4 regions of the Kitasatospora sp. NPDC087271 genome follow, and region 2 is predicted to be linked to each of the others. Evidence: predicted binding sites of a transcription regulator. Region 2 holds the regulator's gene; each other region holds the start of a gene.
The links. The regulator HrcA, encoded in region 2, represses chaperone genes, less so after heat shock. The targets are predictions, from matches to a motif close to TTNGCACTCNGNNNNNCNGAGTGCNAA.
Positions count from the first base shown of each region.

Region 1: the regulator HrcA is predicted to act here: its motif matches at 3,748-3,774, upstream of groL (chaperonin GroEL).
Region 3: the regulator HrcA is predicted to act here: its motif matches at 4,559-4,585, upstream of ACIO9K_RS09685 (FmdB family zinc ribbon protein).
Region 4: the regulator HrcA is predicted to act here: its motif matches at 2,174-2,200, upstream of groES (co-chaperone GroES).

Region 1 is NZ_JBIUYQ010000004.1:5,886-13,446, reverse strand. Features, by position in the region: gene ACIO9K_RS08845 (hypothetical protein) at 6-1,004, opposite strand; gene ACIO9K_RS08840 (PadR family transcriptional regulator) at 1,001-1,384, opposite strand; gene ACIO9K_RS08835 (hypothetical protein) at 1,517-1,873, opposite strand; gene groL (chaperonin GroEL) at 1,969-3,591, opposite strand; gene ACIO9K_RS08825 (cold-shock protein) at 3,938-4,141, opposite strand; gene ACIO9K_RS08820 (MoaD/ThiS family protein) at 4,731-5,009, opposite strand; gene thrC (threonine synthase) at 5,050-6,330, opposite strand; SAM riboswitch class I at 6,348-6,484, opposite strand; gene ACIO9K_RS08810 (glucosyl-3-phosphoglycerate synthase) at 6,656-7,561, shown strand, end outside.
Region 2 is NZ_JBIUYQ010000013.1:123,389-130,949, forward strand. Features, by position in the region: gene htpX (zinc metalloprotease HtpX) at 11-931, opposite strand; gene hrcA (heat-inducible transcriptional repressor HrcA) at 1,195-2,229, shown strand; gene dnaJ (molecular chaperone DnaJ) at 2,306-3,445, shown strand; gene ACIO9K_RS22455 (16S rRNA (uracil(1498)-N(3))-methyltransferase) at 3,542-4,291, shown strand; gene ACIO9K_RS22460 (PDZ domain-containing protein) at 4,364-7,561, shown strand, end outside.
Region 3 is NZ_JBIUYQ010000004.1:191,241-198,801, reverse strand. Features, by position in the region: gene ACIO9K_RS09700 (penicillin acylase family protein) at 1-807, opposite strand, end outside; gene ACIO9K_RS09695 (potassium/proton antiporter) at 1,119-2,603, shown strand; gene ACIO9K_RS09690 (MFS transporter) at 3,012-4,403, shown strand; gene ACIO9K_RS09685 (FmdB family zinc ribbon protein) at 4,597-4,929, shown strand; gene ACIO9K_RS09680 (hypothetical protein) at 5,225-5,488, shown strand; gene mscL (large conductance mechanosensitive channel protein MscL) at 5,519-5,938, shown strand; gene ACIO9K_RS09670 (hypothetical protein) at 5,949-6,200, opposite strand; gene ACIO9K_RS09665 (sigma-70 family RNA polymerase sigma factor) at 6,341-7,312, opposite strand.
Region 4 is NZ_JBIUYQ010000008.1:175,780-183,340, forward strand. Features, by position in the region: gene ACIO9K_RS16445 (polysaccharide deacetylase family protein) at 1-830, shown strand, start outside; gene ACIO9K_RS16450 (SAM-dependent methyltransferase) at 856-2,022, opposite strand; gene groES (co-chaperone GroES) at 2,341-2,646, shown strand; gene groL (chaperonin GroEL) at 2,763-4,388, shown strand; gene ACIO9K_RS16465 (LysR family transcriptional regulator) at 4,520-5,515, shown strand; gene ACIO9K_RS16470 (WhiB family transcriptional regulator) at 5,605-5,931, opposite strand; gene ACIO9K_RS16475 (response regulator transcription factor) at 6,492-7,103, shown strand; gene shbA (RNA polymerase sigma factor ShbA) at 7,442-7,561, shown strand, end outside.

The DNA.
Region 1 (7,561 bases), on a different contig from region 2:
CCGGGTCACGCCAGGCTGCGCCCCTTCCCGGAGTCCCCGCCGAACCATCCGCCGAACCGTCCGCCGGGCCCGTCGCCGGCCCCGATCCGGCGCATCGCCACCGCGGCCGCCACCAGGAGCAGCAGCACCGGCGCCGCCATCGGCAGCACGTGCCAGAACCCGCGGCCCTCGCGCCAGATGTTGAACAGGCCCGCGAACATCGTCAGCGACAGCACCGCGACCCCGACGGCCGCCGGCAGCACCCGGCCGCGCAGCGCGGTGAAGGTCAGCAGCAGCGGCCCGATCAGCAGCGCCGCGAACCACTGCATGTCCAGCGGGAAGGTGGAGTCGCCCCAGTGCTGGAGCGCCACCAGCAGCCCGCCCCCGAGGACCGATGCCAGCGCCAGCCCGCCGGAACGCCAGGAGGCCCTGGGCAGCAACTCCGTCGGCGCCGCGGCCAGCAGCAGCGCCCCCAGCACGAACGGCATGGTGGCCACGCTGCTGTCCCCCACCCCCCAGAGGTCGAATTCCGGCGGCAGCACGACGGCCTGCGCCAGCACGAACAGCGCGGAGACGGCCTGGAGCAGCGAGATGACCCGCACCGCCGTCCAGCGCCCCGTCACGACGGCCACCGCGAGCAGCAGCGCGATCACCGGCGGCGCGATGGTCAGCGCGTACGTGGTGTACGAGGGGTCCCAGGTCAGCCGGCGGGCGGCCCGCTCCGCATCGCTCACCCACGGCACCAGCGCCGCACCGGCCAGCGCCCCGGCGACCATCGGCGCGGCCAGCGCGAGCACCCGCCCGGCCAGCGAGGAGCCGGTCAGCCCGAGCCGCACCCGCAGCCCGTACGCGGCCAGGTCGAACGCCTCACGGGCGACGGCCGAGCGGCCCGCCTCCGCCGTGGTGTCGGCGAACACCGCGGCCAGTTCCTCGCCGCGCTCCCGGCGGTAGCGGGGCGGGTAGAACTGCAACGCCGCCCGCAGCGCGGCCGAAGGCGCCCCCATCGTCGGTGTGGTCATCGTCATGCGAAGAACCCCCTCATCGTCGACTTCCCCTCCGGCTCCGGCTTGCCCTGGAGCGCCGACCAGACGTTCGCGAGACGGCGCTCCGCCTCGGTGGCGACGGCCCGCAGCCGCTCCGCCTCGGAGGCCAGCGCCTCCCGGCCGACGCTGGTCAGCGCGTAGCTGCGCCGCGCCCGCCCGTCCACGACCTCCTCCGCGGCGACCTCGATCAGCCCCTGCTGGAGCAGCCGGTCGAGGGCGCCGTACAGGGTGCCGGTGCGCATCTTGACCCGGCCCTCGGAGATGGCGGCGATCTCCTGGATGAGGGCGTAGCCGTGTCTCGGGGCGTCCGCCAGAGCGGTGAGCAGCAGCAGCGTCGGCTCCTGCATCGAGCGTTCAGTCATACGACTACATATATCGTCAACCTACCTATAGGTCCAGTACTCCCGCCGCCCGGTCCACGACGCGGACCACGAGCGGGCTGGGAACGGCCCAGGAGCGGGACAGGAGCAGGCTGGGAACGGACCACGAGCGGGCTAGGAGAGCTCCCCCACCGGCGCGACCACCGCGCCCTGCTTGCCGCACACCCAGTGCGGCTCCGGCCCCAGCTCCGGCTCCACGCCGAGCGCGTGCGGGTCCCCGTCGGCGGCGCAGGCGGTGCACAGCGGCCAGCGCCCGTACGCCTCCAGCAGCGCGTCCTGGACGTCCTGGGCGACCAGCCCGAGCACGTACCCGGTGCCGTCCGGCCACTGCTCCAGCCACCAGCGGCGGTGCGTCACGGCCTGCTCCACCAGGGAGACGACGGCGGCGTCCGCCACGTCCCGCGCGGTGAGGTCGGCCAGGATCAGCGCCCGCGCGTTGTGCAGCGCGGTCTCGATGTCGTCGGAAGCCATCTGTCCATTCTCCGGTAGAACGCCGTGTGGGCGGCCCCCCGAAGGGGACCGCCCACACGATCGGGAACCAGCCGATCCGATCGGTGCGATCAGGATCAGAAGTCCATGTCACCGCCCGGCATGCCGCCGCCGGCGGCCGCAGCGGCCTTCTCCGGCTTGTCGGCGATGACGGCCTCGGTGGTGAGGAACAGCGCCGCGATGGAGGCGGCGTTCTGCAGCGCGGAGCGGGTCACCTTGGCCGGGTCGATGATGCCCTCGGCGATCAGGTCGACGTAGGTGTTGGTGGCCGCGTTCAGGCCGTGACCGGCGGGGAGGTTGCGCACCTTCTCCACCACGACGCCACCCTCCAGGCCGGCGTTGGTCGCGATCTGCTTGATCGGGGCCTCCAGCGCGACCTTGACGATGTTGGCACCGGTGGCCTCGTCGCCCTCCAGCTCCAGCTTGTCGAAGGCGACCGAGGCCTGGAGCAGCGCGACGCCGCCACCGGCGACGATGCCCTCCTCGACGGCAGCCTTCGCGTTGCGGACGGCGTCCTCGATGCGGTGCTTGCGCTCCTTGAGCTCCACCTCGGTGGCCGCGCCGGCCTTGATGACGGCCACGCCGCCGGCCAGCTTGGCGAGGCGCTCCTGGAGCTTCTCGCGGTCGTAGTCCGAGTCGCTGTTCTCGATCTCGGCGCGGATCTGGTTCACGCGGCCGGCGACCTGCTCGCTGTCACCGCCACCGTCGACGATGGTGGTCTCGTCCTTGGTGATGACCACCTTGCGGGCGGTGCCCAGCAGGTCGATGCCGGCGTTCTCCAGCTTGAGGCCGACCTCCTCGGAGATCACGGTGCCACCGGTGAGGATGGCGATGTCGCCGAGCATGGCCTTGCGGCGGTCGCCGAAGCCCGGGGCCTTGACGGCGACGGACTTGAAGGTGCCGCGGATCTTGTTCACGACCAGGGTCGACAGGGCCTCGCCCTCGACGTCCTCGGCGATGATGACGAGCGGCTTGCCGCTCTGCATGACCTTCTCCAGCAGCGGCAGCAGGTCCTTGACCGAGCCGATCTTGGAGTTGGCGATGAGGATGTAGGGGTCCTCGAAGGTCGCCTCCATGCGCTCCAGGTCGGTCGCGAAGTAGGCGGAGATGTAGCCCTTGTCGAAGCGCATGCCCTCGGTGAGCTCGAGCTCCAGACCGAAGGTGTTGCTCTCCTCGACGGTGATGACGCCTTCCTTGCCGACCTTGTCCATGGCCTCGGCGATGAGCTCGCCGATCTGGGTGTCGGCGGCCGAGATGGAGGCGGTGGAGGCGATCTGCTCCTTGGTCTCCACGTCCTTGGCCTGGGCCAGCAGCTGGTCGGAGACGGCGGCGACGGCCTTCTCGATGCCGCGCTTCAGGGCCATCGGGTTGGCGCCGGCGGCGACGTTGCGCAGACCCTCGCGAACCAGGGCCTGGGCGAGCACGGTGGCGGTGGTGGTGCCGTCACCCGCGACGTCGTCGGTCTTCTTGGCGACCTCCTTGACGAGCTCCGCGCCGATCTTCTCGTAGGGGTCCTCGAGCTCGATCTCCTTGGCGATGGAGACACCGTCGTTGGTGATCGTGGGGGCGCCCCACTTCTTCTCCAGCACGACGTTGCGACCCTTGGGGCCGAGCGTGACCTTCACTGCGTCGGCGAGCTGGTTCATGCCACGCTCAAGGCCGCGGCGAGCTTCCTCATCAAAGGCGATGATCTTGGCCATCAGAAGTGGTCCTCCGGGACACGGTCGACTGCTCGGACCAAGGGGTGCCCGCGACGGACGGCCCTGGTGTGCGGGGGTCCTTTCCCCTACCGCTCCCGGGGGCCTCACCGACCCGGTCCGCTGTCACTCTCACGCTGTGAGTGCTAACGCCAATAATTAGCACTCGGGGTGGTCGAGTGCAAGCCCAATCGCGATCCCGCGAGCCGCCCGGGGCGCTCCCGCCGACCCGCGCAACTCCCCGCCGGGGAACGCCGACGGGCCCGTACGACGCGTGTCGCACGGGCCCGTCGAGAAGCGAGTGGTCACCAGCCGTGGGCCGCGCCGAGCTCCTGGGGTCGGAAGGGGGTCACACCGCGGCGCGGACCATGTCCGCCTGCGGGCCCTTCTGTCCCTGGGAGATCTCGAACTCGACCCGCTGGCCCTCCTCGAGGGTGCGGTAGCCGTCCATCTGGATCGCGCTGTAGTGGACGAAGACGTCCGCACCACCGTCGACCGCGATGAAGCCGTAGCCCTTCTCCGCGTTGAACCACTTGACGGTGCCCTGAGCCATTCCGAACTCCCCTAGTGCTGTGCTGGCCCTTCACGCGCCCGCAGGTCGCGGGCCCGGGTCTGGTTTGAAGGCCGGCCCGGGGAACCCCCCCTGGGCGCAGCCGTGCACGCCGCAACCCTCCGCCGGGGGTGCCTGACGGCGCCCTGTGAGCGGGTGATTACGTCGACCGCGGCTGAATGTATCCGGATCGACGCCCTCTGCAACAGGGTCAGCTGCGGGGAATTCCGGCACCGCGCCAAGGGGCAGGACGGGCCAAAGCGGGAGGAATTCGGCATTTCACGCCGGACATAGCGGACGGATTACTACAAATCCCCGCGGGAATTCTGACATCTGCCTGACATGTTTCACGGCCCAGGCACCCGACCGGTCTCAGCGGCCGGACGACCGTCCGGCGATTCGCGGGTGATTCGCGGGTGAGGATGAGGGGAAGCCCTGTTCCCAACCGAGCCACACTCTACTCCGACTTGACCCCGCCATATTCCCGCCGAAATGCGGCCGGCCGCCCGTGCGTACGGAGAACGGAATTCCGTACGCGCGGACGGCCGGTCGGACGAGCGGCTCGGGCGGGGTGCCCGGATCGGGGCGCGGCTCAGCAGCCGCCGGCCACCGCCGGGATGATCGAGACGCTGGCGCCGTCCGCGATCCCGGTCGCCAGGCCCTCGGCGAAGCGCACGTCGTCGTCGTTCACGTAGACGTTGACGAAGCGGCGCAGCTTGCCGGCGTCGTCCAGGATGCGGGCGGCGATCCCCGCGTGGTTCTTCTCCAGGTCGGCGATGACCTCGCCCAGGGTGGCGCCCTCGGCGGCCACCTCGGCGGCGCCGCCGGTGTAGGTGCGCAGGATGGTGGGGATACGGACGTTGGCGCTCATGGTTCTCCTAGCGGACAGGGCCCAGCGGGGTGGGGGGTGTTCAGGCGGACGCGAGGCCGGCGTCGTGGAAGGACGCCAGGGTCGGGCGGATGACGGCGGTCATCCCGGCCCCGGCGACGGCGTCCAGGGTCTTCAGGCCGTCGCCGGTGTTGATCGCGACGGTCTCCTTGGCCGGGTCCAGCTGGCCGGTCTCCACCAGCTTCTTCAGCACGCCGACGGTCACCCCGCCCGCGGTCTCGGCGAAGACGCCCTCGGTCCGGGCCAGCAACCGGATCGCGTCCACCACCTCGGCGTCGGTGACGTCCTCGACCGCGCCGCCGGTGCGCCGGGCGATGTCCAGCACGTACGGGCCGTCCGCCGGGTTGCCGATCGCCAGCGACTTGGCGATGGTGTCCGGCTTGACCGGGCGGATCACGTCCTGGCCGGCCTTGAACGCCGCCGACACCGGGGAGCAGCCCGCCGCCTGGGCGCCGAAGACCTTGTACGGCCGGTCCTCGACCAGGCCGAGCCTGATCAGCTCCTGCAGCCCCTTGTCGATCTTGGTCAGCTGGGAGCCGGAGGCGATCGGGATGACGATCTGCTCCGGCAGCCGCCAGCCGAGCTGCTCGCAGATCTCGTACGCCAGCGTCTTGGAGCCCTCGCCGTAGTACGGGCGCAGGTTGACGTTGACGAAGCCCCAGCCCTCGCCGGCCGGGTCGCCGATCAGCTCCGAGCAGAAGCGGTTCACGTCGTCGTAGTTGCCCTCGATGCCGACCAGCTCGCCGCCGTACACCCCGGCCATGACGACCTTGCCCTGCTCCAGGTCGTGCGGGATGAACACGCAGGACTTGAAGCCGGCCCGGGCGGCCGCCGCGCCCACCGCGCCGGCCAGGTTGCCGGTGGAGGAGCAGGAGAGCGTCGTGAAGTCGAAGGCCCGCGCGGCCTCGATGGCGCAGGCCACCACGCGGTCCTTGAACGAGTGGGTCGGGTTGCCCGAGTCGTCCTTGATGTGCAGCTGCGCGGTGAAGCCCAGCTCGCGGCCCAGGTTGTCCGCCTTGACCAGCGGGGTCCAGCCGGGGTTCAGGTTGGGCTTGGTGGCGACGTCGGCCGGGACGGGCAGCAGCGGCGCGTAGCGCCAGATCGAGCTCGGGCCGGCCTCGATCCGGCGGCGCAGCGCCTCGGCGTCCTCGCTGCCGAAGTCGTACGCGATCTCCAGCGGGCCGAAGCACTCCAGGCAGGCGAAGCTCGGACCGAGCGGGAAGCGGGTGCCGCACTCCCGACAGGACAGCGCGGTGGCGGGGCCGAGGTCCACGGATGCGGGTGCGACAGTGTCGATAGCCATGATGGCGGAGGCCTCTCTCCTCATCTTCCCCGTGGCACGGTCGCGCCACAGGCCGGAATTGGCACCTGTCCCGCCGGGGCCTGTCGACAGACAGCCGCGCGAGAAGGTTGCCGGGACGTCAACGGGCCGTTCCCTCAGTCCCTCTGGATGAGCTTGTGAAATTGTGGTGGTGCTCAACGGCGACCCCGGCGTGCAAAGGTCCGGCCGCTGTACGAAGACTGTATCCGAAGGCGTCAACCCCGAACGGGATCGTCCGCCACGCGAGATGGCGCGTCCCACCGACCCCGCCGAGGAGAGTCCCGTGCCCGCCGAACCGACCCCCGCGCTGCTCCCGCAGGCGGCGTCCTGGCTGCGCCGCCGCTCGTGGAGCGCGGTCGACCGGCCGGTGCACTCCCTGCTGGAGGCCAAGCGCCGGACCGGCCACACGGTCAGCGTGGTGCTGCCCGCGCTGGACGAGGAGGCCACCGTCGGCGACATCGTCCGCACCATCCGCCGCGAGCTGATGGAGCGCCTCCCGCTGGTCGACGAACTCGTCGTGGTCGACTCCGGCTCGGCCGACGCCACCGCCGCCGTCGCGGCCCGGGCCGGCGCCCGGGTGGAGTACCGCGACGCGATCCTGCCCCGGCTGCCCGCCGTCCCCGGCAAGGGCGAGGTGCTCTGGCGCTCGCTGCTGGTCACCCGCGGCGACATCGTCTGCTTCGTCGACGCCGACCTGCGCGAGTTCGACCCGGCCTTCGTCTCCGGCATCCTCGGCCCGCTGCTGACCGAACCGGACATCCAGCTGGTCAAGGCCATGTACGACCGGCCGCTGGAGACCGAGGGCGCGGTGGTCCCGGCCGGCGGCGGCCGGGTCACCGAACTGGTCGCCCGCCCGCTGCTCAACCTGCACTGGCCGGAACTCGCCGGTTTCGTCCAGCCGCTCGGCGGCGAGTACGCGGCCCGCCGCGCGCTGCTCGAACGGCTCCCCTTCCCCACCGGCTACGGCGTCGAACTCGGCCTGCTGGTCGACGCGCTGGAGACGGTCGGGCTGGACGCCCTGGCCCAGGTGGACGTCGGCGTCCGGCACCACCGGCACCAGGACGGCCAGGCCCTCGGCCGGATGGCCGCCACCATCTACCGCACCGCCCTCGAACGCCTCGACCGCACCCACCGGCTGAAGGCCTCGGCCGACCTGGTCCACCCGCTGCTGACCCAGTTCACCCGCGACCCGCAGAGCCGGGAGTTCACCGCC
Region 2 (7,561 bases):
GGGCGGGGCCTCAGCGGCCGAGCTGTTCGGAGATCTTCGCCAGCTGCTCCAGGCGCTTCTCCAGCGTCGGGTGGGTGGAGAACAGCTGCGAGGCGGTCTCCCGGGCGCTCAGCGCGGGGGCGAAGTAGAAGGCGTTGTAGGGCTGCGCCTGGCGCAGGTCCTTGCTGGGGATGGCGGCGATCTGGCCGGTGACCTTGGTGAGCGCGGAGGCGAGGGCGCTGGGCCGGCCGGTGAGCTGGGCGGCGGCGCGGTCGGCGGCGAGTTCCCGGTAGCGGGACAGGAGCCGGGTGAGCAGGAAGCTGATGGCGTAGACGACCATCGACACCAGCGGGATGATCAGGGCGACGATGGCCGCGTTCTGGTCGTTGTTGTTGCGGTTGCCGCCCATGAACCCGCCGTACATGGCGATCCGGGTCATGGCCCCGGCGAGGACGCCGAGGAAGCCGGCGATGGTCATCACCGCGACGTCCCGGTGGGCGACGTGGGACAGCTCGTGGGCGAGGACGCCCTCCAGTTCCTCGGGCTCCAGCCGGCGCAGCAGGCCGGTGGTGACGCACACCACGGCGTTCTGCGGGTTGCGGCCGGTGGCGAAGGCGTTCGGCATGTCGTTGTCGGCGACCGCCACCCGGGGTTTGGGCATGTCGGCCAGCGCGCAGAGCCGGTCGATGGTGCCGTGCAGTTGCGGGTACTGCTCAGGGGTCACCTGGTGGGCGCCCATCGCCCGTTCGGTGATCTTGTCGCTGAACCAGAACTGGGCCACGAACAGCCCGCCGGAGATCAGGACGATCAGTGGCCAGGCGCCGCGCAGCAGCACGATCAGCAGACCGGTGAAACCGACGTACAGCAGCCCGATCACGAACATCGTCACGACCATGCGGCCGGTCAGACCGCGGTCGGGCGCGAAACGGGTGTGCTGGCCCGAGCTCGACATTGCTTGCTCCTCCATTCGCCGTCGTCTTCGATGCTGCCACCCGGACGGCCCCGCGGCACCACCCCCGCGCCGGGAACTGCGGGCAGGATCACTCCGGCCGGGCCGTTCCTGCCGTTGGGCCCGGGCCTTACACTGGCAGGTACGGTTTTGGCACTCGCAGGTTCAGAGTGCCAAAGCGGGTGCCGGAGCCGGGATCCTCCCGGAGCGGGCAGCAGCATGCGTGACACGAACGGACAACGTGCGAAGACGGAGGTGTGTGCCCCATGGCCGGTGAGGTTCGCCAGCTGGACGACCGCAAGCTCGCCGTGCTCCGCGCGATCGTCCAGGACTACGTGGGCACCGAGGAGCCGGTCGGCTCCAAGGCCCTGGTGGAGCGGCACAACCTCGGAGTCTCCCCGGCGACCGTCCGCAACGACATGGCGGCGCTGGAGGAGGAGGGCTACATCCACCAGCCGCACACCAGCGCCGGGCGCATCCCCACCGACAAGGGGTACCGCCTGTTCGTCGACAAGCTCGCCGAGGTCAAGCCGATGAGCGCCCCCGAGCGCCGGGCGATCCGGCACTTCCTGGACGGCGCCGTCGACCTGGACGACGTGGTCATGCGGACGGTGCGGCTGCTCGCCCAGCTCACCCGGCAGGTCGCGGTGGTGCAGTACCCCTCGCTGTCGCGGTCCACCGTCCGGCACATCGAGCTGGTGGCGCTGGCCCCGACCAAGGTGATGCTGGTCCTGATCACCAACACCGGCCGGGTCGAGCAGCGGATGGTCGACTGCCCGGGCCCGGTCGGCGAGACGGTCCTGGCGGACCTGCGGGCCCGGATCAACGCGCGGGCCGTCGGCCAGCGGCTGCCGGACGTGCCGGGGTTCCTGGAGGAGCTCCCGGCGGGTTTCGAGCCGCCGGACCGCCCGACCGTCAGCACGGTCCTGGCGACGCTGTTCGAAGCGCTCGCCGAGCAGAACGAGGAGCGGATCATGCTGGCCGGCACGGCCAACCTGACCCGCTTCGGGCACGACTTCCCCCTGACCATCCAGCCGGTGCTGGAAGCCCTGGAGGAGCAGGTCGTCCTGCTCCGCCTCCTGGGTGAGACGGCGGACGCCGCGATGACGGTCCGGATCGGGCGGGAGATCGCCTACGAGGGGCTGAATTCCACCTCGGTGGTGTCGGTCGGCTACGGTTCGGGCGACGAGAGCGTGGCCAAACTGGGTGTGATCGGTCCGACCCGGATGGACTATCCGGGCACAATGGGGGCGGTGCGTGCGGTGGCGCGGTACGTGGGCCAGATCCTGGCCGAGTCGTAGCACAGGCCGCCGTCGGAACCTCTGACGGCGGTGTCCAGTCGCAGCACTACTACAGGCGGAACAAGCGGAGCATTTGGTGGCCACGGACTACTACGCGGTACTCGGCGTCCGACGGGATGCGGGGCAGGACGAGATCAAGAAGGCCTTCCGGCGCCTGGCACGCGAACTGCACCCGGACGTCAACCCGGACCCGAAGACGCAGGAGCGGTTCAAGGAGATCAACGCCGCTTACGAGGTGCTCTCCGACCCGCAGAAGCGCCAGGTCTACGACCTCGGAGGTGACCCGCTCTCGCCGGGCGGCGGGGGCGCGGGCGGCTTCGGCGCGGGGGCGGCCGGCTTCGGCTTCTCCGACATCATGGACGCCTTCTTCGGCGCCGCGGCCGGCCAGCGCGGCCCGCGCTCGCGCACCCGCCGCGGCCAGGACGCCATGATCCGGCTGGAGATCACCCTGGAGGAGGCCGCCTTCGGCACCACCAAGGAACTCCAGGTCGACACCGCCGTCACCTGCACCACGTGCAGCGGCGAGGGCGCGGCCCCCGGCACCTCCGCGCAGACCTGCGACATGTGTCGCGGCAGGGGCGAGGTCTCCCAGGTCACCCGGTCGTTCCTGGGCCAGGTCATGACCTCCCGTCCCTGCCCGCAGTGCCAGGGCTTCGGCACCGTCGTGCCGACCCCGTGCCCGGAGTGCGCCGGCGACGGCAGGGTCCGCGCCCGGCGCACCCTGACCGTCAAGATCCCGGCCGGTGTCGACAACGGCACCCGGATCCAGCTGGCCGGCGAGGGCGAGGTCGGCCCCGGCGGCGGCCCGGCCGGCGACCTGTACGTCGAGATCGCCGAGACCACCCACACCGTCTTCCAGCGGCGCGGGGACGACCTGCACTGCACCGTCACCATCCCGATGACGGCCGCGTCCCTCGGCACCCAGGTGCCGCTGCAGACCCTGGACGGGCTGGAGGAGGTCGACATCCGGCCCGGCACCCAGTCCGGCCAGTCGATCCCGCTGCACGGCCGCGGCATCACGCACCTGCGCGGCGGCGGCCGGGGCGACCTGATAGTGCACGTCGAGGTGCAGACGCCCACCAAGCTCGACCCCGAGCAGGAGGAGCTGCTGCGCCGGCTCGCGGTGCTGCGCGGCGAGGAGCGGCCGTCCGGCCAGTTCGCGCCGGGCCAGCAGGGCCTGTTCTCGCGCCTCAAGGACGCGTTCAACGGCCGCTAGGCCCTAGGGCCCTGGCCGTCCGCGCGGGGGTGCCGGGTTCTGCCCGGCGCCCCTTTCGCGTTCCCGATCCGCCCCACCCCCCCGGAGGTTCCCCGCATGACCGCCCCCGTCTTCGTCGTCGAGACCGAGCGGATCGCCGCCGCCGCGCCCGGCTCCGTGGTGCGCCTCGACGGGCCGGAGGGGCGGCACGCGGCCGCGGTGAAGCGGCTGGCGGCGGGCGAGGCGGTGACCCTCGCCGACGGGCTGGGCCTCGGGGTGGACGGGACGGTCGCCGCGGTGCTCGGCAAGGACGCGATCGACGTCACGGTGGCCGCCGTCCGCCGGGAGCCCGAGCCGGCGCCGCGGATCGTCGTCGTCCAGGCGCTGCCCAAGGGCGACCGCGGCGAGCTCGCGGTGGAGACCATGACCGAGGTCGGCGTGGACGTGATCGTCCCGTGGGCCGCCTCGCGCTGCATCACGCAGTGGAAGGGCGACCGGGGCGCCAAGGCGCTCGCCAAGTGGCGGGCCACCGCCCGGGAGGCCGGCAAGCAGTCCCGCCGGCTGCGCTTCCCCGAGGTGCGCGAGCCGGCGACCACCCGGCAGCTGGCGCCGCTGCTGGCCGGGGCCGCGTTCGCCGCCGTGCTGCACGAGGAGGGCGCCGAGCCGCTGTCGCTGGCCGCGCTGCCCGCGGCCGGGGACGTGGTGCTGGTGGTCGGCCCGGAGGGCGGGGTCTCCCCGGAGGAGCTGGCCGCGTTCGCCGAGGCGGGCGCCGGGCCGTACCGGCTGGGCCCCTCGGTGCTGCGCACCTCCACCGCCGGGGTGGCCGCCGGCGCCCTGCTGCTGGGGCGCACCGGCCGCTGGTCGTAGCCGGCCCGCCCGTGCGGTCGGAGTCTGCCCGAACCGGCCCGCGCCGTGCGCGCACGTGCCTACGCTGACCGCGTGACGGAACCCCTGAGCACCTCCGCGGGCGCCTACCTGCGCCACCCCCATCTGCACGGTGACCTGGTCACCTTCGTCGCCGAGGACGACGTCTGGCTGGCCCCGCTGGACGGTGGCCGGGCCTGGCGGCTGACGGCCGATCACGTGCCCGTCCGGCACCCCCGGTTCGCCCCCGACGGGCGGCACATCGCCTTCACCTCCACCCGGGACGGCGCGCCCGAGGTGCACGTGGTGCCGGTGGACGGCGGGCCGTCCCGGCGGCTCACCCACTGGGGCAGCGAGCAGACCGAGGTGCGGGGCTGGACGGCCGACGGGCGCCCGATCGCCCTGACCACCGCCGGCGAGGCGACCCTGCGCCGCAGCTGGGCGCACGCCGTGCCGCTGGACGGCGGCGAGTCGGTGCGGCTGCCGTACGGGCCGGTCGGCGGGCTCGCCTTCGAGCCGGGCGGCGACCGCGTGCTGCTGGGCACCGTCAACAACCGCGAGCCGGCCTGGTGGAAGCGCTACCGGGGCGGCCGGGCGGGCAAGTTGTGGATCGGGCGGGACGAATTCGTCCGCGTCCACGAGCAGTTGGACGGCCAGCTCGACTCGCCGCTGTGGGTGGGGGACCGGATCGCCTTCCTCTCCGACCACGAGGGCGTCGGCGAGCTCTACTCCAGCCTCCCGGACGGCTCCGACCTGCGCCGCCACACCACCGACCCGGACGGCTTCTACGCCCGCAACGCCGGCACCGACGGCACCCGGACGGTGTTCCACCGGGCCGGCGACGTCTGGCTGCTGGACGACCTGGCGGGAGCCGCGCCCCGCCGCCTCGACATCCGGCTGGCCGGCCCGCGCAGCGGCCGCCGCCCCCGCCCGGTGCACGCCGCGCACTGGCTGGAGTCCGCCGCCCCCGACCGCACCGGCCGGGCCGGCGCCGTGGTGGTGCGCGGCGACGTGCACTGGCTGACCCACCGCGAGGGCCCGGCCCGGGTGCTGGACGAGACCCCGGGGGTGCGTGGGCGGCTGGCCCGGGTGGTGCCGGGCGAGGACGGCGCCCAGGGCGTGCTGTGGGTGTCCGACGCCGAGGGCGAGGACGCCCTGGAGCTCGCCCCCGACGCGCAGGGCGCCGAGCGCCGCCGGCTGGCCGCCGGGCGGATCGGCCGGGTCAACTCCCTGGCGGTGTCCCCGGACGGCAAGCAGGCCGCGCTCGGCGTGCACGACGGCCGGGTCCTGCTGGTCGCGCTCGCCGACGGCGCCGTGCACGAGCTGGACCGCAGCGCCGACGGCGAGGTCAGCGGGCTGGCCTTCAGCCCGGACTCGGCCTGGCTGGCCTGGTCGCGGCCGGTGCACCGGCTGGGCCCGTACTCGCTGCGCCAGATCGTGCTGGCCGACCTGGTGGCCCGGACGGTCGGCGAGGTCACCCAGGAGCGCTTCATCGACACCTCGCCGGCCTTCACCGCGGACGGCCGCTACCTGGCGTTCCTGTCGGTGCGCAACCTCGACCCGGTCTACGACTCGCACGTCTTCGACCTGTCGTTCCCCAACGGCTGCCGCCCGTACCTGATCACGCTGGCCGCCGACACGCCGTCCCCGTTCGGGCCGCAGCGGGCCGGGCGCCCGCTCGGCGGGGAGGAGGACGAGCCGCGCGGCAGGAGGGCGGACGGCGAGGAGGCCGCCGGCGACGCCGCGCCGGTGACCAGGGTCGACCTGGACGGCATCGCGGACCGGATCGTCCCGTTCCCGGTCGAGGGCGGCCGGTTCGACGCGCTCAGGGCCGCCAAGGACGGCGTGCTGTGGACCCGCGCCCCGCTGCTCGGCGAACTCGGCGACGAGGCGGCCTCGCCCGAGGACGAGCGGCCCCGGCCGGTGCTGGAGCGCTTCGACCTGAAGAAGCGCCGTGTCGAGCAACTGGTGCACGGCGTGGACGGCTTCGCGGTCAGCGGGGACGGCACCCGGGTGGCCGTGCTGGACGGGGGCGAACTGCGGATCGTCCCGGCCGAGCACAAGGCGGGCGGCGAGGACGACGAGGTGGGCGTCGACCTGGCCCGGCTGCGGGTCACCGTCGACCCGGCCGCCGAGTGGCGGCAGATGTACGCCGAGAACGGCCGCCTGATGCGCGACAACTTCTGGCGCCCCGACCTCGGCGGCGTCGACTGGGCCGGCGTGCTGGACCGCTACCGGCCGCTCGTGGAACGCCTCGGTTCGCACGACGACCTGGTCGACCTGCTCTGGGAGGTGCACGGCGAACTCGGCACCTCGCACGCCTACGTCATCCCGTACGGCCGGTACACCGAGCCGGCCCGGCGCCAGGGCCTGCTCGGCGCGGACCTCGCCAAGGACGGCGACCGGTGGCGGATCGCCCGCATCCTGCCCGGAGAGTCCTCCGACCCCCGGGCCCGCTCGCCGCTGGCCGCGCCCGGCGCCGCGATCCGCCCGGGCGACGCGGTCCTCGCCGTCAACGGCCGCCCGGTGGACCCGGTCACCGGCCCGGCCCCGCTGCTGGCCGGCACCGCCGGGCAGCCGGTCGAGCTGACCGTGGCCGGCAAGGACGGCACCGACCGGCGCCACCCGGTGGTCGTCCCGATCGCCGACGAGGAGCCGCTGCGCTACCACGACTGGGTGGCCGGGCGGCGGGCCGCGGTGCGCGAGCTGTCCGGCGGCCGGCTCGGCTACCTGCACATCCCCGACATGCAGTCGGCCGGCTGGGCCCAGATCCACCGCGACCTGGCCGTGGAACTGGCCAGGGACGGCGTGATCGTCGACGTCCGGGAGAACCGAGGCGGCCACACCTCGCAGCTGGTGATCGAGAAGCTCGCCCGCCGGATCGTCGGCTGGAACGCCATCCGCGACACCGACCACCCGGTGCCCTACCCCCTCGACGCCCCGCGCGGGCCGGTCGTCGCGCTCGCCAACGAGTTCTCCGGCTCGGACGGCGACGTCGTCAACGCCGTCATCCAGACGCTCGGCATCGGCCCGGTGGTCGGCACCCGCACCTGGGGCGGGGTGATCGGCATCGACAGCCGCTACCACCTGGTCGACGGCACCCTGGTCACCCAGCCCAAGTACGCGTACTGGCTGGAGAACTACGGCTGGGGCGTGGAGAACCACGGCGTCGACCCGGACGTCGAGGTGCCGATGGCCCCGCACCAGTGGGCCGCCGGCGAGGACCCGCAGCTGGCCGAGGGCGTCCGGATCGCCCTCGCCGCACTCGCCGCG
Region 3 (7,561 bases), on a different contig from region 2:
CTTGGTGGTGGCCGCGCCCTGGGTGGTGGCGGTGCCGCCGCCGGACGGGGGTGAGCCGTCGGCGGGGCGGTAGTTGTCGCCGGCCACCGTGCCGGTCTTCACGATCGTGCCGTTGCGGGTGTACGGGTAGTCGGGGTACAGCTCGGCGATCTTGTCCGGACCGAAGTCCTGGGCCAGCAGCGAGCGGTCGATCTCCTCCTGGAGGTTCCCGGAGAGGTTCCAGGCCATCGCCTTGAGCCAGGCCACCGAGTCGACCGGGCTCCACTGCTCGGGCTGGTAGTCGCCGTTGACGGCGCCGAGCAGGGCGTACTCCAGCGAGGCCTTCTCGCCGCCGGGGTGCTCGGCGAGCCAGGCGTTCACGCCGTCCGCGTAGGCCTGGAGGTTCTTCTTGGTGTCGGCCGACAGCTTGGTGTCGAACTCCTTCTGCGCCACCTGCCGCCAGCCCATGGTCCGGATGAAGGCGTCGGTGTCGACCTGGCCGTCGCCGAACATCTCGGACAGCCGGCCGGCGGTGATGTGCCGCCGGACGTCCATCTCCCAGAAGCGGTCCTGCGCCTGGACGTAGCCCTGGGCGCGGAAGAGGTCCTCGTTGGTGTCGGCGTAGAGCTGCGGGATGCCGTTGGCGTCCCGCTTGACGTCGACCGGCGCGCTCATGCCCGCCACCTTGACGGTGCCGTCGACCTCCGGGAAGGACGCGCGGACCGCGGTGACCCCGCGGTAGCCGCCGTAGCCGACGCCGGCCACCAGCAGCACGACCAGCACGATCACGATCAGACGGGCGCGCCGGAACTTCTTCGAGCGGGGCATCTGGGTCCTTGCGGTCCTGACTTCGGGGCGGGCGGGCGTGTCCAGGGCCGGGGGCCGTGACAGGGCACCACATTAGGCCGAGTCGGCCGAGCGGCGTGCACGGGGGACGCTCACCGTGGGATCGGAGGAGGTCAACGAGGAGGCCCGGAAGCGGCGGTTGGGGGCCCGGGGAGGAAAAGAAACTAAAGATATGGCAAAATGTTAGACTGAGTAACGATCCGCAACAGGAGCATTGACGCCTTCTTAACGGGTCGCGCCCTCCAGCACCACCAGACACCCCGCCCGCCCCTGCCTGCACGAGGTGCCACTGCGTGAACATCGACCACCTGAACCAGCTCCTCCTCGAGTTCTCCGTGATCCTGCTGGTCGCGGTGGTCGCCGTGCGGATATCCACCCGCTCAGGGCTACCGAGCCTGCTGATCTACCTCGGGATCGGCGTCGCCCTGGGCCAGAACGGCATCGGCGTCTCCTTCAACAACGCCGAGCTGACCCAGGTGCTCGGCTACGCGGCGCTCGTGGTGATCCTCGCCGAGGGCGGCCTCAAGACCAGCTGGCGCGAGGTCAGACCCGTGATGCCGGCCGCCACCGTGCTCGCCACCGTCGGCGTCGGGGTCAGCGTGTTCGTCACCGCGGCCGGCGCGCACTGGCTGGTCGGCCTGGACTGGCGGACCTCGATGCTGCTCGGCGCGATCGTCTCCTCCACCGACGCCGCCGCCGTCTTCTCCGTCCTGCGCATGGTCCCGCTGCCGCACCGGCTCACCGGCCTGCTGGAGGCCGAGTCCGGCTTCAACGACGCGCCCGTGGTCATCCTGGTCGTCGCCTTCGCCACCACCGGCGAGCTGGACTCCTGGTACGTCCTGGTCGGCACGATCATCGCCGAGCTGGCGATCGGCGCGGCGGTCGGCTTCGCGGTCGGCAAGCTCGGCGCGTACGGGATCAAGCACGTCGCGCTGCCCTCCTCCGGCCTGTACCCGATCGCGGTGATGGCGCTGACCGTGCTCGCCTACGCGGGCGGCGCGCTGCTGCACGGCTCCGGCTTCCTCGCCGTCTACATCAGCGCGGTGATCCTCGGCAACGCCAAGCTGCCGCACGGCCCGGCCGTCCGGGGCTTCGCCGACGGCCTGGCCTGGATCGGGCAGATCGGCATGTTCGTGCTGCTCGGCCTGCTCTGCACGCCCGAGACCATGGGCTCCGCGGTGGTCCCCGCGCTGGTGATCGGCGGCGTGCTGGTCTTCCTGGCCCGGCCGCTGTCCGTGGTGCTGACGCTGACCCCGTTCAAGGTGCCGGGCCGGGAGCAGGCACTGCTCAGCTGGGCCGGGCTGCGCGGGGCGGTGCCCATCGTGCTGGCGACCATCCCGCTGGTGTCGGGCGCGCCGAAGGCCCAGGACGTCTTCAACATCGTCTTCATCCTGGTCGTCGTCTTCACCCTGCTCCAGGGCCCGACCCTGCCCTGGGTGGCCAAGCAGCTGCGGATCGGCGAGGGCTCGATGGGCCAGGACCTGGACATCGAGTCCGCCCCGCTGGAGAAGCTGCACGGGCACCTGCTGTCGGTCGCGCTCTCCCCCGGCTCCCGGATGTCCGGCGTGGAGGTCAGCGAGCTGCGGCTGCCCAAGGGGGCCGCCGTCACCCTGGTGGTGCGGGAGGGCAGCTCCTTCGTGCCGGACAAGGCGACGGTGCTGCGCGGCGGGGACGAGCTGCTGGTGGTCACCACCGACGAGGTCGGCGAGGCGGCCGAGCGGCGGCTGCGGGCCGTGGACAAGGGCGGCAAGCTCGCGGGGTGGCTGAACGGGCGGTGAGGCCCGGCGTCGGGCGCTGAGACCCGCCGTCGGGCGCCGAGCCGGGAGGGTGGGCGGCGGGTGGCGACCGGAAGGCCGGAAGACCGGAGGACCGGAGGACCGGAAGGCCGGAGGACCGGAAGGCCTCACCCGCTGTTCACCTTCGATGGGCAGGACAATTTTGGACGGGCCTTGTAGTCTGGGGATCAGCGCGACATCTACGCGCGTATATGTATGATGGTCAGATCACACCCAGCATCTGCCTGAAGCAGAGTTGGCGCGACCGTTCGGCGGCCGCGGTCCGGACCTCGGCCACCACGCCGGGCCGGCCCGGTATCTACCCCGGTCGACGCGCGAGAGGACGACTCTCGGCGCCGTCGGGGCCACCCCATGCCCTGCCGCGCTACCAGGCAGCAGGAAGGACCGACCGTGACGGCCCGCCGAACGGTCGACGACCCCGCGGACACCGCGACCCCGCGTGACACCGCCAACGCCACCCCTGCCGACGGCACCGCCGATGCCGCCGGCGCCCCCGCCCCCGTGCGGGTCGGGTACGGCGCACTGCTGCGCACGCCCGGCGCCTGGACGTTCCTGGCGCCGGCGTTCCTCGCGCGGCTGCCGTACGCGATGCTCAGCATGGGCATCCTGCTGCTCGTCAAGGACACCCACGGCTCGTACGGCACCGCGAGCACCGTCGCGGCCGTCGCCGCCGTCGCCCAGGCCCTGATCGGCCCGCAGACCGGCCGGCTCGCCGACCGGTACGGCCAGACCGCCGTCCTCGTCCCGACCGTCGTGGTGCACGCGGCCTCGGTCGGCGCGCTGATCGCGCTGTCGCTCGGCCACGCACCGGCCTGGAGCCTGTTCCTGGCCGCCGTCCCGGCCGGCGCGAGCGTTCCGCAGATCGGCGCCATGGTCCGGTCCCGCTGGATCGCCGAGTTCACCGCGGACGGCGCGTCCGCCTCGTCCGCGGCCAAGGTGGGCACCGCGTTCGCCTTCGAGTCCGTGACGGACGAGTTCACCTTCGTGATCGGCCCGATCCTGGCCACCGCCGTCGCCACCACGGTCAGCCCCTCGGCCGGGCTGATCGCCGAGGCCACGCTGACCCTCGTCGGCGGCCTGGCCTTCGCCGCCCAGCGGCGCACCGCGCCCGCCCGGGCGGTGCCCCAGCCCGGCGTGCGGCGCGCCTCCGCGCTCGCCTCCCCCGGCGTCCGGCTGCTGGCCGGGGCCTTCCTCGGGGTGGGCGCCGTGTTCGGCGGCATGCAGGTCTCGGTGAACGCCTTCGCCGACTCGGTCGGGCAGCACGCCGCCGCCGGCACCGTGTACGGGATCTTCGCCGGCGGCTCGATGGTGGCCGGCGTGCTGTACGGCGTGATCGCCTGGCGGCGGGCCGTGCAGCAGCGGATGATCATGAGCTACGCCCTGCTGGTGCTGGGCTGCTCGACGCTGTGGGCGATGCCCAACCTGATCGCGCTCGCCGTCGCCGGACTGGTCTGCGGCCTGGCCATCGCGCCGACCCTGATCAGCGGCTACACCCTGGTCGAGACGCTCGTCGCGGACGGCGCCAAGACCGAGGCGTTCACCTGGCTGACCGGCGCCATCGGCCTCGGCCTGGCGGTCGGCCAGATGATCGCCGGGCAGCTGATCGACGGCCACGGGCCGTCCAGCGGGTTCCTGGTGCCGGTGGCCGGCGCCGGCCTGGGCCTGATCGCGCTGGTGTCGCTGCGGCACCTGCTGACCGCGCCGGGCGGGCCGGGCCAGGTGGTCGCGGCCGCACCGGAGCGCGGCGCCGCGCCGCGGCTGGTGGGCGCGGCCAAGGGCTGAGCGGGCACGCGGTGGCGCACCGCGCGAAGCCGTGGGCGGCGCGCGGTGGGGGCGGCGCGGAGCCGCGGTGGAGGAGCGTGCGCGGCTCGGCCACGGCTCATCTCACATCGGAGTCGCTGGACTGATCCAGCGGAATGCCGCATCATTGACCATCGTTAGCACTCATCAGGCGAGAGTGCCAGGAGGAAGACAAGTGCCCACGTACCAGTACCAGTGCACCGAGTGCGGCAACGGCCTGGAGGCGGTGCAGAAGTTCACCGACGAGGCGCTGACCACGTGCCCCGACTGCCAGGGACGGCTCCGCAAGGTCTTCTCGGCCGTGGGCGTCGTGTTCAAGGGCTCGGGCTTCTACCGCACCGACAGCCGTTCGTCCTCCAGCAGCACGGTGGGCGCAGGCTCCTCCGGTAGCTCCTCGGCGTCGTCGTCCGGCTCGACCCCGGCGTCGTCCTCGACGTCATCGACGTCCTCGTCCTCCGGTTCTTCGAGCTCTTCCAGCTCTTCCAGCCCGGCTCCGGCCGCGAGCTGACCTCGGCGCCGGACGCCCAGCGCATCGACAAGGCCCGCCACCCCGCGTTCTTCGCGGGGCGGCGGGCCTTCGTCGTCCCGGTTCGCCGTCACCACTCGTCGCCCCGGTTCGTCATCCCGGGCGGGCCGGATGCACTCGTGCGGGTGTACGAATTCATCCACAGGGCCCGAGTTGTCCACAGGCTGCGGATAAGGGCTTTCCGGGGCGGCGCGCGGCGCACATCGTAGGGGTCGCCGGAGAACGACCGGCCCGCACAGGAGCGGCCCCCACGACCTCGGTGGTGACCATGACGACCATGAGCCTCTCCGTACCGCTGCCCGCACCCGCCGTGCCGCCCCGGCGGGAGGTGCCGCGCTTCCCGCCGATCCGGCGCGGGGCCGGCGGGTGGCACCGCTGGCGGCACGCCGTACGGCGCCGGGCCGGGGTGCCCGCGCTGGTGCTGCTCGCGGTGGCCGCGGCGCTCGCGGTCGGGCCCGCGCGGGCCGGGCTGCCATCGCCGCCGGGCGGCCCGGTGGGCCGGACGGGTTGTCAATCCGGACCAACGGAAGATCACCCGTAACCGGGCAACGACTTCGTCGTTCACGGCGGCATGAAAGGCTTCAAGGAATTCCTGCTGCGTGGAAACGTCGTCGAACTCGCCGTCGCCGTCGTCATCGGCGCGGCCTTCACCAACATCGTCAACGCCTTCGTCAAGGGCGTCATCAATCCGATCGTCGGCGTCTTCGGAACGAAGGACCTGGCGTCCTACAGTTCCTGCCTCAAGGGCCCCTGCGAGCTGAACGCCACCGGCGAGGTCACGTCCGGGATCCTCATCCTGTGGGGATCGGTGCTCAGCGCCCTGCTGCAGTTCCTGATCACGGCGGCCGTCGTCTACTTCGTCCTGATCGTGCCCATGAACAGGCTGGCCGCCAGGCGGAAGAGCACCGCCGAGACGATGGCGGAGGCCGAGGCCAAGGAGGTCCAACTGCTCACCGAGATCCGCGACGCGCTGGTCACCCCGCAGCGCTGAGCACCGCTCCTCAGTCCCCGTGGTGCGGCGGGCGCTGGCTCAGGTACCAGTCCAGCCCCCGCCCACCGCTCTCCCCCGCCCCGGGGCGCTCACCCCAGCCGGAGTCGGTGTCGTCCCGGGACTGCTGGTCCAGCGGGTCCCGGAAGACCAGCCGGGCCTTCGGCGCCGCCGGCCGCGCCTCCCGCCCCTGCTGCTCACCCTGTCCCTGTCCCTGTCCCTGCTCCGGCTCCCGCGCCTGCCCCTGCTCGCTCACCCTGCTCACTTCCGCTTCCCGTCGACTGCCGTCCGGATCGCCCCGTCCCTCCAGCCTAAGAGCCCCGCGACACACCCCGGGCCCTGGTGCGGAGCGCTCCGCACCAGGGCCCGGGGCGGGATGGAGCCGCAGGCAGTTGGCTCGGGTTCTCAGGCGGCCTCGAAGCCCGCGTGGTCGGCGATCTTCTTCAGCTCGGCCAGCGCGTGCTTCTCGATCTGGCGGATCCGCTCGCGGGTGAGGCCGTGCTGCTTGCCCACCTCGGTGAGGGTGCGCTCGCGGCCGTCCTCCATCCCGTAGCGGGAGCGGATGATCGAGGCCGTGCGGTCGTCCAGCCGCCCGATCAGGCCGTCCAGCTCCTCGCGGCGGAGCATCACCATCACGGCGTCCTCGGGGGACGTCGCCCCGGTGTCCTCGACCAGGTCGCCGAACTGGGTCTCGCCCTCGTCGTCGACCGCCATGTTGAGGCTGACCGGGTCGCGGGCCCAGTCCAGCACGTCCTTGATCCGGGCCTCGGTGGTGTCCAACTCGGCCGCGATCTCGGCCGGCTCGGCCTCACGGCCCAGCTCCTTGGACTTCTCCCGCTGCACCCGCCGGATCCGCCCCAGCTCCTCGACCAGGTGCACGGGCAGCCGGATGGTGCGGGACTGGTCGGCGATCGACCGGGTGATCGCCTGCCGGATCCACCAGGTGGCGTAGGTGGAGAACTTGAAGCCCTTGGCGTAGTCGAACTTCTCGACGGCGCGCACCAGGCCGGCGTTGCCCTCCTGGATGAGGTCCAGCAGCGGAAGGCCGCTGCGCGGGTACCGGCGGGCGACCGCCACCACGAGCCGGAGGTTGGAGCGGATGAAGACGTCCTTGGCGCGCTCGGCGTCCTCGGCTATCGCCTCCAGTTCCTCGCGCTTCACGCCCTCGGGGAACACGCCCTCCTCCAGCAGGTGCTGGGCGTACACGCCGGCCTCGATCCGCAGTGAGAGCTCGACCTCCTCGGCGGCATCGAGCAGGGGTGTCCTGGCGATCTCGTCGAGGTACATACCGACCAGGTCGCGGTCGGCCTCAAGGTTGGTCGGGCGGGCCGCGCGAGTCCGGTCGGCCCTGTCGCGAACGACGGCACGGGTGGCCATGCTTGCTCCCTTTGCTGGAATTGCCGAGGTCTGCCTGCCTGCCCCCCGAGAGGGCAAGAAGTGCGGGCCCCGCGGGGCTCACACGTAACGATCCAACGAACAGAATCCGGACAACATTCCCAAGTCACTCAGATTCTTCCCCGCGATGCAGTATGCTGCCGGTTTTCACCCCGGCCATGGACACCGGGTGACCGGTCGAGCACCGTCGGTGTCGTTTCCGCGACCGCTTCCGAACGCTTCCGTCACGCC
Region 4 (7,561 bases), on a different contig from region 2:
ACGGGGGCGCCGCCGCCCCGGCGGCGGCCGGCGGCAGCTCGGCGGCCACGCCCCAGCCCACCGGCGGAGGCGCCGTGCCGACCAGCCCGGCCGGCACGCCCACCACCCCGGCCCCGGCCGGCGGGGACCCGGCGGCCTGGGCGAAGTGGAACCTCAAGCCGCTGGCGCCGGCCCCCGCACCGCCCGCGGACAAGCCCATCAAGCTCGAACGGACCGGCCCCGTACCGGTGTTCAGCGAGGTGAAGACGAGCGACAAGGTCGTCTTCATCACCATCGACGACGGTGCCGAGAAGGACCCGAAGTTCGTCGAGATGCTGACCGAGCTCAAGGTGCCGATCTCGATGTTCCTGACCCGGGACATCGTCAAGAACGACTACGGCTACTTCAAGCCGCTCCAGGCGCTCGGCAACCACATCCAGAACCACACCGTGGACCACCCGGTGATGAGCAAGATCCCGGCGGAGAAGCAGAAGTCCGAGATCTGCGACGCGCAGTCCGCGCTCACCCAGCAGTACGGCACCGCCCCGCTGCTGTTCCGCCCGCCGTTCGGGGACGGCGCCAACACCCCCACCCTGAACAACTCGGTCCAGCAGTGTGGCCCGCGCGCGATGGTGCTCTGGCGCGAGTCGATGCAGATCCACGACATGCAGTACCAGGCGGCGGACAAGAAGCTGAAGTCCGGCGACATCATCCTGGCGCACTTCCGCGGCCCGAAGGAGCTCAAGGGCGCCACGATGACCCAGATGTTCGGCGACCTGCTGGCCCGGATCCAGGAGCAGGGCTTCTCGGTGGCCCGGCTGGAGGACTACATCCAGGCGCCCCCCGCGTAGTCCGGGCGCCCGCCGCGCGGCCGCCTCAGGCGGGTCGGCCGAGCATCATCAGCGGCCCGTTGTCGGTGCGGCTGAGGATCACCGTGACGGCGTTCGGCCCGGAGGGCTTGAGCTGGCGGCGCAGCTCCTCCGGGGTGATCGCCATCCCGCGCTTCTTGATCACCACCGTGCCGACCCCGCGCTCGCGCAGCAGCGCCTTCAGCCGCTTGATGTGGAACGGCAGCACGTCGGTGAGCTCGAAGGCGTGCGCGTACGGGGTGGCCACCAGCTGGTCCGAGGTCAGGTAGGCGATCTTCGGGTCGATCAGCCGGCCGCCCACCTGCTCGGCGACCTCGGCCACCAGGTGGGCCCGGATCACCGCGCCGTCCGGCTCGTACAGGTAGCGCCCGACCGGGCCGGCCGGCGGGTCGGGCAGGTCGCCGCCGGTGAGGCTGGCGGCCTGCGGCAGCAGGGTGGCGCGGTGCGGGCGGGCGGCCCCGGTGCCGAACCAGAGCACCGCCTCCTTCACGTCGCCGTGGTCGGAGACCCACTCCGCCTCGGCGTCGGCCGGGACGGCCTCGTGCGGGATGCCCGGGGCCACCTTCAGCGCGCCGATCGGGGTCCGGCGGCCGGCCTCGATCGCCCAGGAGAGCGGCGGGGCGTACGCCTCCGGGTCGAACACCCGGCCGCGCGCCGTCCGCCGCGCCGGGTCGGTGAACACCGCGTCGTAGCCGGTGACGTCCACCTCGGCGACGTCCGCGCAGCGCACCCGGACCAGGTCGGCCAGGCCCAGCGCGGCCGCGTTGGCGGCGGTGGCGGCGCAGGCCGCCGGGTCCTTGTCGACGGCCAGCACCTCGATCCCGGCCCTGGCCAGCGCCAGCACGTCCCCGCCGATGCCGCAGCACAGGTCGGCCAGCCGGCGGACGCCCAGCTCGGCGAAGCGGCGCGCCCGCCACTCGGCCACGCTGCGCCGGGTGGACTGCTCGACGCCGTTGGGCGTGAAGTACATCAGGTCGGCGTCCGCCCCGAACTTCGCCCGCGCCCGCTGCCGCAGCCGGGCCTGCCCGAAGGCCGCCGACACCAGCTCGGCCGGGTGCTCCCGCCGCAGCCTGGTGGCCAGCGCCAGCTCCTCCTCGGGCGTGAACTCGCGCAGTTCGGCGAGCAGGGCCTGGCCCTCGGGGGCCAGCAGGGGCTGGAGGTTCTCGGTGTCCACGGGGCCATTCTGGCGGGTTGGCGGCCCCACCGGCTCCGACGGCCGGCGCGGTGGGCGGGGTCGCGGCTCGCGGCGGGAGTCCGCCCGGGGGCGGGGTGGTCGCACAGGAGTACGGCTCCGCGCCCGCGGTTCGGGATGCCCGGGCGCGCCGTTGGCACTCTGGTTGACTGAGTGCTAACACCGGCCTATGGTCGTCCTTGGCACTCCCCACTGGGGGAGTGCTAACGCGAAGACGTGTGCCTGACCCCCGCGACGGCAGGCCCACAGGTTCGCTCCTACCCGTTAGAAACCCCGTAATCTCCGAAGGGGAGCTCGGACGTGACCACCAGCAGCAAGGTTGCCATCAAGCCGCTTGAGGACCGCATCGTGGTCCAGCCGCTCGACGCCGAGACCACCACGGCCTCCGGCCTGGTTATCCCGGACACCGCCAAGGAGAAGCCCCAGGAGGGCGTCGTCCTGGCCGTCGGCCCGGGCCGCTTCGAGGACGGCCAGCGTCTGCCGCTCGACGTCGCCGTCGGTGACATCGTCCTGTACTCGAAGTACGGCGGCACCGAGGTGAAGTACCAGGGCGAGGAGTACCTGGTTCTCTCCGCTCGCGACGTTCTCGCCATCATCGAGAAGTAAGTCGTTCCGACCCGCCCCGGATCCGTGTCCCAAGTGACAGGGGCCCGGGGCGTGGTTGTTGGTTCACGTAGTCCGGCGGCCGGTGGGCCGGCCGAAGCCCCGAGGGAATAGGGAACATGGCGAAGATCCTGCAGTTCAACGAGGACGCCCGCCGCTCGCTGGAGCGCGGTGTCAACAAGCTGGCCGACACCGTCAAGGTGACCATCGGCCCCAAGGGCCGCAACGTCGTCATCGACAAGAAGTTCGGCGCCCCGACCATCACCAACGACGGTGTCACCATCGCCCGTGAGGTCGAGCTGGACGACCCGTACGAGAACCTTGGCGCGCAGCTCGTCAAGGAGGTCGCCACCAAGACCAACGACGTCGCGGGTGACGGCACCACCACCGCCACCGTGCTGGCCCAGGCCCTGGTCAACGAGGGTCTGCGCAACGTCGCCGCCGGTGCCGGCCCGGCCGCCCTGAAGAAGGGCATCGACAAGGCCGTCGCCGCCGTCTCCGAGCACCTGCTCTCGGTGGCCCGCGAGATCGAGGGCAAGGACGACGTCGCCGCCGTCGCTTCCCTCTCCGCCCAGGACACCCAGGTCGGCGAGCTGATCGCCGAGGCGATCGACAAGGTCGGCAAGGACGGTGTCATCACCGTCGAGGAGTCGAACACCTTCGGCGTGGAGCTGGACTTCACCGAGGGCATGCAGTTCGACAAGGGCTACCTGTCGCCGTACTTCGTCACCGACGCGGAGCGGCAGGAGGCGGTCCTGGAGGACCCGTACATCCTGATCAACCAGGGCAAGATCTCCTCCATCCAGGAGCTGCTGCCGCTGCTGGAGAAGATCCTCCAGGGCGGTGCCTCCCGGCCGCTGCTGATCATCGCCGAGGACGTCGACGGCGAGGCGCTGTCCACCCTCGTGGTGAACAAGATCCGCGGCACCTTCAACGCGGTCGCCGTCAAGGCCCCGGGCTTCGGCGACCGCCGCAAGGCGATCCTCGGCGACCTGGCCACCCTGACCGGCGGCACGGTCATCTCCGAGGAGGTCGGCCTCAAGCTCGACCAGGTCGGCGTGGACGTGCTGGGCACCGCCCGCCGCGTGACCATCACCAAGGACGAGACCACCGTCGTCGACGGCGCCGGTGACACCGAGGCCGTGGCCGGCCGCGTCGCCCAGATCAAGGGTGAGATCGCCGCCACCGACTCCGACTGGGACCGCGAGAAGCTGCAGGAGCGCCTGGCCAAGCTGGCCGGCGGCGTCTGCGTCATCAAGGTCGGCGCCGCCACCGAGGTGGAGCTGAAGGAGCGCAAGCACCGCCTGGAGGACGCCATCTCGGCGACCCGTGCCGCGGTCGAGGAGGGCATCGTCGCCGGTGGCGGCGCCTCCCTGGTGCACGCCGCCAAGGTGCTGGACGGCGGCCTGGGCCTGTCGGGCGACGAGGCGACCGGTGTCGCGGTGGTCCGCAAGGCGCTGCACGAGCCGCTGCGCTGGATCGCCCAGAACGCCGGCCTGGAGGGCTACGTCATCACCTCCAAGGTCGCCGAGCTGGAGATCGGCCAGGGCTACAACGCGGCCACCGGCGAGTACGGCGACCTGGTGAAGGCCGGCGTCATCGACCCGGTCAAGGTCACCCGCTCCGCCCTGGAGAACGCGGCCTCGATCGCCTCCCTGCTGCTCACCACCGAGACCCTCGTGGTGGAGAAGAAGGAAGAGGAGGCCGAGGCGGGCCACGGCCACGGTCACGGCCACTCGCACTGACGCCTGACGGTCGACCGGAGGCCCGGTCCGCGCCCCTCGGGGTGCGGCCGGGCCTCCGGCGTGTCCGGCGTTTGAGGCTTCAATCATCAGCAGAATTTTGCCATTGGCAAAGATTGCCTTATAACTGAGGCATGATCGAGGCCCGTCACCTGCGCGTTCTGCGTGCCGTCGCCCGCACCGGCTCCTTCTCCGCCGCCGCCCGCGAGCTGGGCTGTACGCAGCCCGCCATCAGCCAGCAGATGAAGGCCCTGGAGAAGTCGGTGGACACCCCGCTGGTGGTCCGCTCCGGCCGGGGCATGCAGCTCAGCGAGGCGGGGCGGGTGCTGCTCAAGCACGCCACCGGGATCCTGGCCGGGCTCTCCGCGGCCGAGGAGGAGATCGCCGCGATCGCCGGGCTGCGGGCCGGGCGGGTGCGGCTGGTCTCCTTCCCGACCGCGAGCTCCACCCTGGTGCCGCCCGCGGTCGCCCGGCTGCGGGACAGCCATCCGGGGGTGCGCGTGTCGCTGGTCGAGGCGGAGCCGCCGGAGTCGCTGGCGATGCTGCGCGGCGGCGAGTGCGAGATCGCGCTGGCCTTCCGCTACCCGCAGTCCGACGGTGGCGCCGCGCTGCCGGCGCCCGCGCACGGGACGCCGCGCGAGGCGCGGGCCGAGGCCAACCTGGAGGCGCAGCAGCTGAGCGCCGGCTCCGACTGGTCCGATCTGGTGGTCACCCCGCTGCTGGACGACCCGCTGGTGGGCCTGCTGCCCGCCGCGCACCGGCTGGCGGGGCGCGGCAGGCCGGTGGAGCTGGCCGAGCTGGCGGGGGAGCAGTGGATCGCGGGCTGCCCGCAGTGCCGGGGGCACCTGGTGGAGCTGTGCGCGGGGGCGGGCTTCGAGCCCCGGATCGACTTCGCGACCGACGACTATCCGGCGGTGGTCGGCCTGGTGGCGGCCGGGCTGGGGGTGGCGGTGCTGCCCAGGCTGGCGCTGGAGTCGGTGCGCCCGGACGGGGTGTCGACGGTGCCGGTGCGGACGGCCGCGGGGGCGCCGGCGGTGCGGCAGGTGGTCGCGCTGACCCTGCCGGATCTGGCCGAGGTGCCGGCCGTGGCGCTGATGCTGGAGCGGCTGGCGGGGTCGGCCGGGCGCTGACCTCTGGGGCCTGAGCGTTCTGGGCTGGGCTTGAACAGCCCGGGACGCCGAGAGGAAACGTTTCTTCACGGCGCGCCGTGGAGGCGGGGCTAGCGCCGGGCGATCGCCGGCGGGGTCAGCGGGACCTCCACCAGTCGGTGCCGCGAACGCCCCAGCATCTCCTCGCGCTCGTCCTCGGTCATCCCGCCCCAGACGCCGTACGGTTCGCGGACCGCCAGCGCGTGCGCCGCGCACTCGGTGATCACCGGGCAGCGCATGCAGACCTCCTTGGCGCTGGCCTCGCGCGAACTCCGCGCGGCCCCGCGTTCGCCCTCGGGGTGGAAGAAGAGCGAACTGTCCACGCCACGGCAGGCTGCGGAGAGCTGCCAGTCCCAGAGGTCCGCGTTGGGACCTGGGAGGCGGGAGAAATCTGCCATGGCTCATTCCCTTCAGAGGCTCGTCGGCCGTGGGCCGGCGCTCAGCGGGCTGCTGCTGGGCGGCACGGCGGGCGTCGATGCACTGGTGTGGACACCTGGAAATATGACTTACGGCAACTCCATGGACAAGTCACCCACAGAGTGGCACAACAGTCAATGACCATACGAAAGCTATAAAAACGGGCAAAGTGGGCAAGGGGTTCGGCGGGCGCGGGCGTGGCATTCGGGTGGCCGACGGGCGCGCGACACTCCGCACCGGTGTGCGGGTCGTGCGCCCACCGCGCGCGAGCTGGGGAAAAGTGCGGCGTGTGCACCGCGATGCGGCTGATCGGTAATGGGTTGGCCACGTACAGTGGTGGAGATGGCCCCGAAGGCCGTAACTCATTCGAGTGACGGTCGTTGGAAGTGCGGAGGCGGTTAGCGGGCGCCGGACGTCGGGAACGATCGCGCGGAATTCGAGGCGATCAGCACGGACTCTGTCGCCGATCGGCCGTGTCGGAGAGGTTCGTACCAGCCAGGAGGCTCAACGTGACGCGGATCAGCTGCGGAGGACGACGGTCATGACTTCCGTTCTCGTTTGCGACGATTCCCCGCTCGCCCGCGAGGCGCTTCGCCGCGCGGTCGCGACCGTACCCGGTGTGGACCGGGTCACCACCGCGACGAACGGGGAGGAGGTCCTCCGCCGCTGGGTGGCCGACCGCTCCGATCTCGTTCTGATGGACGTCCGGATGCCCGGCCTCGGCGGGGTCGAGACGGTCCGGCGGCTGCTGTCCGCCGATCCGGGCGCGCGGATCATCATGCTCACCGTCGCCGAGGACCTCGACGGGGTCGCGCTCGCGGTGGCCGCGGGCGCCCGCGGGTACCTGCACAAGGACGCCTCGCGCGCCGAGCTGCGGGCCACCGTCACCCAGGCCCTCGCCGACCCGACCTGGCGGCTCGCCCCGCGCCGGCTGCGCAGCCCCGACATGGGCGCGGCGCCCACGTTGACGGCGCGTGAGATCCAGGTGCTGGAGGGCATGAGCCACGGCCGCAGCAACGCCGAGATCGGCCGCGAGCTGTTCCTGTCCGAGGACACCGTCAAGACCCACGCCCGACGGCTGTTCAAGAAGCTCGGGGCCTCGGACCGCGCGCACGCGGTGGCGCTGGGTTTCCGCTGGGGCCTGGTCCGCTGACCGCCGGTGGCGCCGCCGGCTGCGGCGCGCCGCCGACGGTTCCCGGGACGGACGTCGTCCGGGCGTGTGACGTTACGGTCCCGAGGTTGCACCATGGAGGAGTGGAGCACCTCGGGGACCAGCGGACAGGCACTGCGGCGAACCACACGGCCGCGGGACATGCGGCGGACGGCGCGAAGGACGGGACCACCGACGGCGGCGGGGCGGGAGGCGGTACGGTGCAGGAGGGGCCGGTGGTGCGCGGCGGCACGCCGTACGGCGCCGCAGCGCATAACGTTCCGGTGCACAACTCCGGACGCGGTGCCGCGTTTTCCCGCTCGACCAGGCACCATGGACCGATGCGTGACGACGTCGCCGGTGCGGCCGGCCAGGCGGACCCGGTGGAGGCCGAGCCCTCCGGCCCGGGTGGCGATCCGTCGTACGCCGACCCCGGCGGCCCCGGCGCGGTGCCCGGCCCC